3 regions of the Lysinibacillus sp. NPDC056232 genome follow, and region 3 is predicted to be linked to each of the others. Evidence: riboswitches for the same ligand, from Rfam matches in the RefSeq annotation. Region 3 holds a riboswitch; each other region holds the start of a gene.
What was found. A riboswitch is a leader RNA that binds a small molecule or an ion and turns the genes downstream of it on or off. The one in region 3 is predicted to bind cobalamin.
Positions count from the first base shown of each region.

Region 1: linked by a shared signal. The riboswitch ahead of ACFCYJ_RS06740 (hypothetical protein) and the one ahead of ACFCYJ_RS12570 (ribonucleotide reductase N-terminal alpha domain-containing protein) in region 3 are both predicted to bind cobalamin.
Region 2: linked by a shared signal. The riboswitch ahead of nikA (nickel ABC transporter substrate-binding protein) and the one ahead of ACFCYJ_RS12570 (ribonucleotide reductase N-terminal alpha domain-containing protein) in region 3 are both predicted to bind cobalamin.

Region 1 is NZ_JBHJTF010000006.1:68,373-71,658, forward strand. Features, by position in the region: gene ACFCYJ_RS06735 (hypothetical protein) at 422-970, shown strand; cobalamin riboswitch at 1,223-1,424, shown strand; gene ACFCYJ_RS06740 (hypothetical protein) at 1,624-2,166, shown strand; gene ACFCYJ_RS06745 (helical backbone metal receptor) at 2,168-3,130, shown strand.
Region 2 is NZ_JBHJTF010000005.1:115,199-118,484, forward strand. Features, by position in the region: gene ACFCYJ_RS06000 (hypothetical protein) at 1-24, shown strand, start outside; gene ACFCYJ_RS06005 (DUF1572 family protein) at 198-734, shown strand; cobalamin riboswitch at 878-1,071, shown strand; gene nikA (nickel ABC transporter substrate-binding protein) at 1,316-2,935, shown strand; gene nikB (nickel ABC transporter permease) at 3,010-3,286, shown strand, end outside.
Region 3 is NZ_JBHJTF010000014.1:47,174-50,459, reverse strand. Features, by position in the region: partial or broken gene ACFCYJ_RS12570 (ribonucleotide reductase N-terminal alpha domain-containing protein) at 8-1,309, opposite strand; cobalamin riboswitch at 1,472-1,657, opposite strand; gene ACFCYJ_RS12565 (hypothetical protein) at 1,767-2,450, opposite strand; gene ACFCYJ_RS12560 (ECF transporter S component) at 2,447-2,941, opposite strand; gene ACFCYJ_RS12555 (hypothetical protein) at 2,977-3,117, opposite strand; gene ACFCYJ_RS12550 (hypothetical protein) at 3,104-3,286, shown strand, end outside.

The DNA.
Region 1 (3,286 bases), on a different contig from region 3:
GTAAAATAACTTCTAAGATGAATAAATTTACATAAGTAGATATATTTACTACTATAGTCCCGGTTACAAAAATGATAGTGGAGCCGAGAAAAGCAATTACATCAATTATTCATATTATGATTGTCATCGTTATTGCGTATTTTACTTGTATTAAATCGAAGGCTAATAAGTGTGTGATACCTCCAATAAAAAAAGCTAACAAGTAAAGTATGTCTTCATACAGCTAAAAGAAAGGATTCCTTGCATATTGAACCTCACTTCTGATAATTTTGAAATATACAATTAGGGATCTTGCTTTGAAATTATAATTATTTGAGACTTTTATTTTGTAGTAGCAAAGTAACGAATGATGGGAAATGAGAAAACACTTACAAGTGCATTATTTTTTTTCGTTCTGAAACAATAAAGGTAGGGATGAATCATGGAAAAAGAGATTTTGCAACTTTTTAGTAATTTAACAGAGCGTGACCGTGATATTCAATACAAATCATACGAAGAATTATTGAAAATTATGCAGGAACCAGTTGATTGGACATATTCAGTTTGGGAACAACTTGTTCAGACACTTACATACAAAAATGGCCATGTGCGTGCAAGTGCTGCACAATTTTTATGCGCATTGGCAGCAAAAAGTGATCCTGAAGAAAGAGTATTAGAGGACTTCTTAAAGGTTTGGGCAGTAACGTATGATGAAGAAACAGTAACTGCGAGGCATACTTTACAGGCAATTTGGAAAATAGGCTTAGCAGGGCAGGTACAAAGAGATTTAGTCGTATCATATTTGGCTAAAAGGTATCAAACATGTTTAGACGAAAAGCATCCGACATTAATACGCTATGATATTATTGTATCCTTTAAAAAGCTATTCGATGCAACGAATGACCCAAAACTACTAGACATTGCACAGCGTTTAATTGAGGAAGAGAAAGATGTTAAATCCAAAAAGAAATATAAGACTGCCATCCGGTAAAAGTTATTTGGCTAATTTTCCGCAAATTCTCTCGTTAAGAGATCGTTTTTATAACGTATTAAAAAATAAAATGCTTTACTCTATGAAGCATAACAAATATCTGCACGAGCAGGATGAATACCCATGAGGGCAGTGAATATATCCGTGTGCATAAGGTAATACCTGCATGATTTTTATCCATCGTCATTTGTTTATTCTAAATTCCACAGCTATTTTTTCCTATCAATCTATGTTAAACTGCATTACAAGTGAATAATTCTTGCAGAATAAGGGTGCTGAACTATAGCATAATCGGGAATTCGGTGAAAAACCGAAGCTGTTTCCGCAACTGTAAGTACAGGAATCATAAAGATATACCACTGTCGAATTATTCGATGGGAAGGTTTTTTATGACTCACAACGTGATTGAATGAACTGTACAAGCCAGGAGACCGACCTTTGTTTGAACGTATAGATAACTCTTCGGAAGCTAGGAGAATATGCGGCAAATACATAGGCTATGTCGTATCTAGGCGACACTATTTATGTTATTTTTCGTTGTTTCCATAGAAGTGGGAACAACGTTTTTTTTATGTACACTTATAATTCACCTAATGTAAGCCGAGGTGTTAATAAAGTAAGAATTTTTCACGAAGGAAAGCGGGGACTTAGATTTGAAAAAAGATGCACGTTATTCTTGTTATCCATTTATGCGTGAAAAGGCATCGACAGTAGATTTTGAAATTCGAACGGATAGCCTAACAACACATATTGGTGTAGCAATGGCGGCGGTGAAAAAAGAAACGGTAGAGGTAGTAGCAGATGATTTGCTAGCCATTTTGCCAATGGCTTACCATGTAAATGGCTCAGTCCGAGGTAAATTAGCAGTAACCGAAGATGATTTGACTTGGCTAAGTGATCGCTATGATTTCTATGTTAGTCATGTTAAGGATGAAATACAAAACTTTGTATTACCTCAAGGAACAGAGGCGTCTACTGCATTACATTTATGCCGTAGTGAAGCGAAAAAATCTTATCGCGTTTTGCACAAAGTGTCTGAAGAACGCGAAGTACCAGCTATTCTCTTTGATTATTTAGGATTGCTAGCCAATGTATTGTTTGTAATGGCTGTCTATATGAATCAGATTGCTGGTATTGCTGAAATACCGTTTATTAGTAAGTCATACCCGATGAAAAAGAAAAAGGAGAATCAATGAAATGAAGAAAATGTTTAAGCTACAATGGCTTTCTGTGCTGATGCTGGCCCTCGTATTAGTTGGCTGTGGGGCGAAAGAAGATACGAATAAAGAGACTGCTTCTAAAGAAGATCAACAAGTTGAGAAAACTAGTTATAAAGTTAAGGATGACCGTGGCGTAGAAGTAGAGTTTGCTGCAGTACCTAAAACTATTGTTTCCTTACAACCGAGTAATACAGAAATTTTATTTGCTCTAGGTGTTGGCGATAATATCGTTGGTGCAACAGAATTTGATACGTACCCAGAAGAAGCACAAAAAATTGAGCGCGTTTCTAATTCTACAATATTCAATAGTGAGCGTATTTTAGCCCTAAAGCCAGATGTTGTTATTGCCTATACAACAGGAGGCGATGAAGAAAATTTAAATGCTTTAAAAGGTCTCGAAGATGCGGGTATTAAAGTATTTGCCATTCAATCAGCTAAATCATTTGATGATGTCTATGGGGATATCGAACAAATCGCAACAGTTATGGGAATCAAAGATAAAGGCGACAAGTTAAATGCAGATATTAAAGCTAAAATTGTTGAAGTCCAAGAAAAAGTTAAAGATGTGAAAAAACAAAAAAATATCTACTTAGAGATTAGTCCAAAGCCAGTCATCTATACAGCTGGTTCTGATACATTCCAACAAGAGATTTTAAATGCTGCACATGTGAACAACGTTTTTGCTGACCTTGAAAGCTGGGCACAGGTATCTGAGGAAGATGTCATTGCGAAAAATCCAGAAGTCATTTTAACAACAGTAGACAATGTGAAAAACTCAGCGGAAGAAATTCTTTCTCGTGATGGATGGAATTCAATCACGGCCATTCAAAATAAAGCTGTTTACTATATTGATACTGATATTTCAAACCGTCCAGGTCCACGTATTGGTGAAGCTGTTGAGTTAATAGCAAAAGCGGTATATCCTGAGTCATTTAAATAGTTTATATCGAAAAATAGTATTTTGGAGCTGTCCTTTATCAAGGGCAGCTTTTTTTATGGATAAGAAGGAGACTTACTACGCTTGGATGAAAAAGTAATCGGGAAAGGTGGATAACTGCTCCGCTTGTGTGGGAAAGTGATCGGGTAGAGTGGATAA
Region 2 (3,286 bases), on a different contig from region 3:
AATTCAGAGAATGCAAAGAAGTAATGTGGAAAATAACTGCCTGCTAAAGCTCGATTGGTGAGGGGGGAGCGATCAGTGGTGATAAAAAATCCCTCGTGAGTAAGTAATACTTTATTTTTGGCAACAACTAGTTACCAAAATGACACATCTCATTCAGTCTATATTAAAATAGTAGAAAAGGGATGGGGGGTTCAACAATGACAGTAGCGCAAACGTATTTAAATGTTGTCCAGAAAAGATTTAGAAGTGTCAAAGAGCTAGGCGATAAAACACTCGACCAACTGGAAGAGGCCCAATTGCACTGGGCGTATAATGAAGATTCAAATAGTATCGCAGTGATTGTAAAACACGTTAGTGGAAATATGATATCGAGATGGACTGACTTTCTTACGACAGATGGTGAGAAATCAACGAGAAATCGTGATGATGAATTTATGGATAGCCTTCAGACAAAAGAAGAGGTAATGACAGTATGGGAAAAGGGCTGGCAAGTATTTTTAGATGCTTTACAAAAATTAACGGAAGCTGATTTACAAGGGTTTGTAACGATAAGGGGAGAACGACATTCCGTGATAGATGCGATTGAAAGACAAATGTCCCATTATTCACAACATGTCGGTCAAATCGTTTACATTGCTAAGCAAGTAAAGGGTTCTGAGTGGCAAACAATAAGTATTCCAAAGGGACAATCTCAGCCTTTCACAGATTCAATGTTAAAAAAACATCAACAATAGAAGTAAAGCCATCTCACTAGTGTGTGATGGCTTTTTTTGTGGAATATACATACATATCTTTGTTTAAAAATCGCAAAACTTTATTATATTCAGAAAATAAAATTGACGTGTATCTTTGAAGCGTGTTATGTTTAATACAAAATTTAATATGTAACATTACAAGTTTGAGTGAAAAAACTTTTTCACTTAATTTAAAGGAAAATGGGTGTAAATCCCATGCTGTCCCGCAGCTGTAAATGAGGAGTTTTGTTTCAAATACCACTGAGTAAGTACTCGGGAAGGTGAAGCAAAATGGAGATTCATAAGCCAGAATGCCTGCTTGTAGTATGATTCATTGTAGATCTACGAAAGATAGGGAGATGGATGGAAGGCTTTTAATAATGAGTTTTTCTATCCTTATTCACGTGGAATAAGGATTTTTTTATGTCTTTTTCTAATCTATGTAATTTACATCAAAGTGAGGTGTAAATAAAGCGAGAGCAAAGTAATGACGATTACTTTGTGTTTCAAGTTAGAAGTATAGTGGAGAAACATATATATTTTAATTTTCTAACACCCAAGAATAGACAGGAGCAATCATAATGATATTTTTTAAAAAATTATTACCGTTCATTCTAATACTGATGTTATCGATTTTAGCAGGCTGTTCAAGCTCGAGTGAAGGTAATGGAAGTAAAACTTCTAGCAAAAATAATAATGAAGGAAAAATGATAACAATTGGCTGGCCGCTAGATATAGGGCCTTTAAATCCGCATACCTATTTACCAAACCAAATGACTGCGCAAGCAATGGTATATGAATCATTAGTAGAATATAACGATGACGGGACAATATCGCCGAAATTAGCGGAGAGCTGGGAAATTTCTGACGATAAAACAGCTTACATATTTCATCTTAGACAAGATGTAAAATACTCTGATGGGACAGTCTTTAATGCAGATAATGTTATTCGTAATTTTAATGCAGTTTTAGCAGATCGTGATACACACTCTTGGATGGGAATGGTGAATCATATTGTAGATGTTGTGAAAGAAGATGACTATACAATTCGTCTTCAATTAGATGCACCCTATTACCCTGTATTAAATGAACTGGCTTTTGTGCGACCATTTCGCTTCTTAGGGGATAACGGATTCCATGAGGGAGATGCAACAAATAAAGGTATTAAAGCTCCGGTTGGAACAGGTCCATGGGTATTAACCGAATATAAAAAAGATCAATATGCACTTTTTAGCCGCAACGAACATTATTGGGGTGAAAAGCCACTAGTAGACAAAGTAAAAGTGAAAATTATACCAGATTCAGAATCTATTTCACTGGCATTTGAAAATGAAGAATTAGACTTAATTTATGGTCGTGGCATTATTAGCTTAGATAACTACACTTTCTTAAAAGACAGCAATCAATACAAAACGGCTGTATCTGAACCTTTATCTACACGTGCATTACTTTTTAATACACAATCTGGTCCTTTAGCAGAATTAAAAGTACGTCAGGCTATTCAATACGCTGTTAATAAAGAACAAATGGTTGAAAGTATTACCCATGGTACAGAAAAGGTTGCCAATACACTGTTTTGGGATGCTATTCCATATGCCAATATTGAGTTAAAACCAATCCTATTTAATCCAGAAAAAGCCGAGCAGTTATTAGATGAAGCAGGTTGGACATTAAAAAATGGTGATAAAATCCGTTCTAAAAATGGGCAACCTCTTACATTAGATTTAATCTATATTGCCACAGATGCTATCCAAAAACCTATGGCAGAATTAATGCAAGGGGAATTAGCTAAAATAGGCGTTCAATTAAAACTTGAAGGCGCTGATGTAATGGTAGGGCTCCAAAAATTAATGGATAATCAAGTAGATATTAATTTCTGGCGCACAAACGGTCCACCAACAGACCCACACAGCTTCGCAAACGAATCAGCAACACCGAATGCAAATGGTGTTTATGAAGCGAAATTAGGCCTAGAAAATGCAACACAAATTGATGACAAAATACATCAATTATTAATTGGGACAGATGAAGCGGAACGTGTGCAATTGTATAAAGATATTTTAACAATGTTCCATGACCAAGCATTATTTTATCCAATTTCATATGAAACGAATAATGTTATTTACCATAAATATTTGAAAGATTTTAACCCCCGTGCATCTGAATATGATATTCCTTATGCTCAAATGGATGTAAAGTAAGAGAATGAAAAGAGAGTGGGTCTATTATGACTCCTCTCTTTTTGCACTATGAAGACTTGGGAAGTGATGAAAAAATGTACGAATCAACTTGGCTTTTTTGTCTAAAACGAGTAATTACATTACCATTTGTTTTACTAGGGGTTTCAATCATGACCTTTTTATTTATTCGTTTTGTTCCAGTAGAGCCAGCGGAGGTCATACTTAGACTGTCAGGAGTCGCCCCGACAGCAGAAGCAATACAGGCGCTACGATCGGAATTAGGCACTGATCAACCTTTGTCTATTCAATATTTTATATGGCTAAAAGGCGTGTTACACTTCGATTTTGGTACATCGTTTGTGAGTAAATTAC
Region 3 (3,286 bases):
ACTATTAACACAAATTACTTGAGTAAACCATCCCTTCATGCTTATTCGGATTCATGCGATTGACTTCATCTCGATAGAACATAAACGGTACGCCTGTTTCAAGCTGTGAGCGCATAATACGCTTCATAATATCAATGGCTGGAACGACTTCACGACTTAACAATGGATTCGCGATACATTCCTCATATTTAGTACGGAAAGAACCGTCACCCTTTTTCTCATCGTAGTAATCCTCTAGTGAAAAGCCCATAACTTCTCGCACTTCATGTGGGTCAAATAAATGCCATTCCCCGCGCTCTTCTACCGTTTCCATAAATAAATCCGGTAAGCATAGCCCTGTGAAAATATCATGAGCACGTAAACGCTCATCCCCATTGTTTAAGCGTAAATCTAAAAACGTAAAGACGTCTTTATGCCAAACATCTAGATAGACAGCAATAGCTCCTTGTCGTTGACCTAGCTGATCGACTGAAACCGCCGTATTATTAAGTTGTTTAATCCATGGTAAAACACCACTTGATGCACCTTTAAAGCCTTTAATCGATGAGCCTCGGCTACGAATTTTGCCCATATAAACACCAATACCACCGCCGTACTTCGATAATGTTGCGACATCTGTATTCGTATCATAAATACTTTGTAAACTATCATCTACTGTATCGATAAAGCAGCTAGATAACTGACCATGCGTTTTACCTGCATTCGATAATGTTGGTGTGGCAACAGTCATATATAAATTACTCATTGCCCAGTAAGATTCATGTACTTTTTCTAAACGATTTTCTGTCTCATCCTGCATAAGAGTCATTGCAATGACCATCCATCGTTCCTGCGGTAGCTCCACTGGTGTTTTCGTGTAATCACGGACTACATAGCGGTCCATTAATGTTTTTAAACCAATATACGTAAACAACTCATCACGACTTGATTCTAGATAAGAAGCGAGTTCCTGAAGCTCCTGCTCACTATACTTTGTTGTTAAACTTTCATGATACAAACCAGCTTCTGTATAGTCTGCTAAATGTTCTGGGAAAACCTTATAAACATCTTTCACTGAGACACCACGACGCGTTGCAAATTGATCATATAGTTTTTCTAAATAAATTTGAGCTGCGACAAATGTCCAGTATGGCTCCTCCTCATCAATTAAGCTAAGCGTTTGTAAAATCATCGCATCCGCCCATGCTTCAAATGTGGCATTGTCGTTTTTTCGTAGCCAACGATCCGATAACCTTACAAAACTTTCAAGTTCATCCTCCGTATAACTTTTCTTGAGCTTAGCAATTTGCTGTTCGATTTGAATTGTCATGTATACATTCTCTCCCTTTCTTTCTCCAGCAACACAAAAAGCGATCACGCAACATCTATCGGTTACGTGATCGCTGTAAAATCGGAAATGGAAATGAAGGACATGCACACTAAGAAGTGGACAAATCTCTCGCCTCCACTTCTCAATCCCCGAAGAATGTGTTGCTGTCTTGAACAACTCGGCAGGTCTCCTGGCTCATGCTTCCTCCAAATGATGGCCTTCCCGTTCTTCACAGTGGCTAGTCATCATTTGTCAGCACTTACAGTTGCGGGGACAGCTTCGGCCTAAGATGACTCTTTTCCGAATTCCCTTTTAAACCACATTGGTACCGCTCGTCCAAATACTATATATAGTGTTTTAACTCCTAAACAAATCTAACATATTGTGTTTATTGTTGCAATAGGCGTTTTGCCCCTTGCAAGTTATAATGTGCTACTTTTTCTCGAAGCAAGCCCAATTACAATGCAGTTTTACGTAGTTTTTCAAAATTTCCAGGAAAATATTTTTGTGCTAGCTGCTCTTTTTCTAGCTGTATTCCTAGCAAAACTACTGCACATGGACCAGCCGTTTTCTCAACATCTAATGAACTTTTGACTTGTTGCTCGCCAAAAAGTCGGGTAAATTCTGCTTGCAGACCTTTTGATCCAACTGGCCAGACTTGCTGCACGATTCCCTCTTTCCACGCTTGAAAAATAGGTTGTAGCTGTGCGACATTTTCAGGCTGTGCAAGGATTTCATTGCCTACAAGCGGCATCCCATATGTGTACCAACTTAGCTGCTCATACTTAGTTACTGTGCGTTTCTGCTGCTCACCAAGCATCGTTATAGACAAACCTGATTGTAAAGTCGGCATATTGGACTCTGTGCTACCGTCTATTGGCGGACAAATAAGACTCACCTCATCAAAAACCTGCTGAATGCCTGCAATATAACGAGACCATGCAGCATCCCCTGAAAAATTAGCAAGTAAAATATGTCTTGGTAAAGCATTTGCAGCAAGCTGCTCTAAAAAAGTAACACGCGCCGTTAAGTATGCCGTTAGTTTGTCTGGGGCAGACACAACATCTTGTGGTTTTTCGCCAATTGCTGCGGCATTATCTGTTGTAGCAAACAGCTCACCTATTTTTATTGCATTTCTCAATGTACTCGACCTTCCTTACGCACAAACACCTTAGAGAGAATTGGCATCACAATTGCAACGATCACCAGATTTACGAGTGTTGCCAATGGAAGACTAGTCAGTGACGCCCAGTAAAATGCCGGACTAATGATAAAGTAAAATGGTAAAGGTGCCACAACGCCATTTAATATAAGTGCCACAGGCCATTTCCAGAAATGCATTCCTTTTTTATGCATTACCCCAAAGATCCATACAACAATAAACATTTCTACCGCGATAATAATATGTAGTGGCCCTAGAGGGAAGCCAGTAGTTAAGGCTGAGATAAAATGCCCAATGACTCCCGCAACCCCAGCTAATACTGGAGATAAAAATACAACGCTCAACAATGCAGGTGCAGAATCAAGCGCTGCAGTTGAAATAAATGTTGGAATTTTAATGACTGCACCCACTGCACAAATTGCTGCTACCATGGCAGTGAGCGTCAATTTCATTAATCTTTGTCGATCCATCCTATTTCCTCTTTCCTATAATATTTGGCTATACATTATAACTTGTGGTTGATTTCCGTTCCGGCTGGGTGCTTTGTTGTTGCTGTCGCTTCGCTTTCGCACAGATAAAACAATTGCTGTCGCTTCGCTTTCGCACAGAGCAAAGCTTCCTGGGGGCGTCCGATGAGCCGCTTCACTCGTTTTGCTCGCTCCAGGGTCTCGGGCCAACACGAGGTTGGTCACGAAGGCGTTATCACAGGACGTGATGGTTTTAGCCTTCGTTCCTCTATAGCTGATTCCCAAGGAGTCACCCAGCCTCCACTCCAATCAACTTATATACATAGCGTAGGTTTTAACAATCATCAA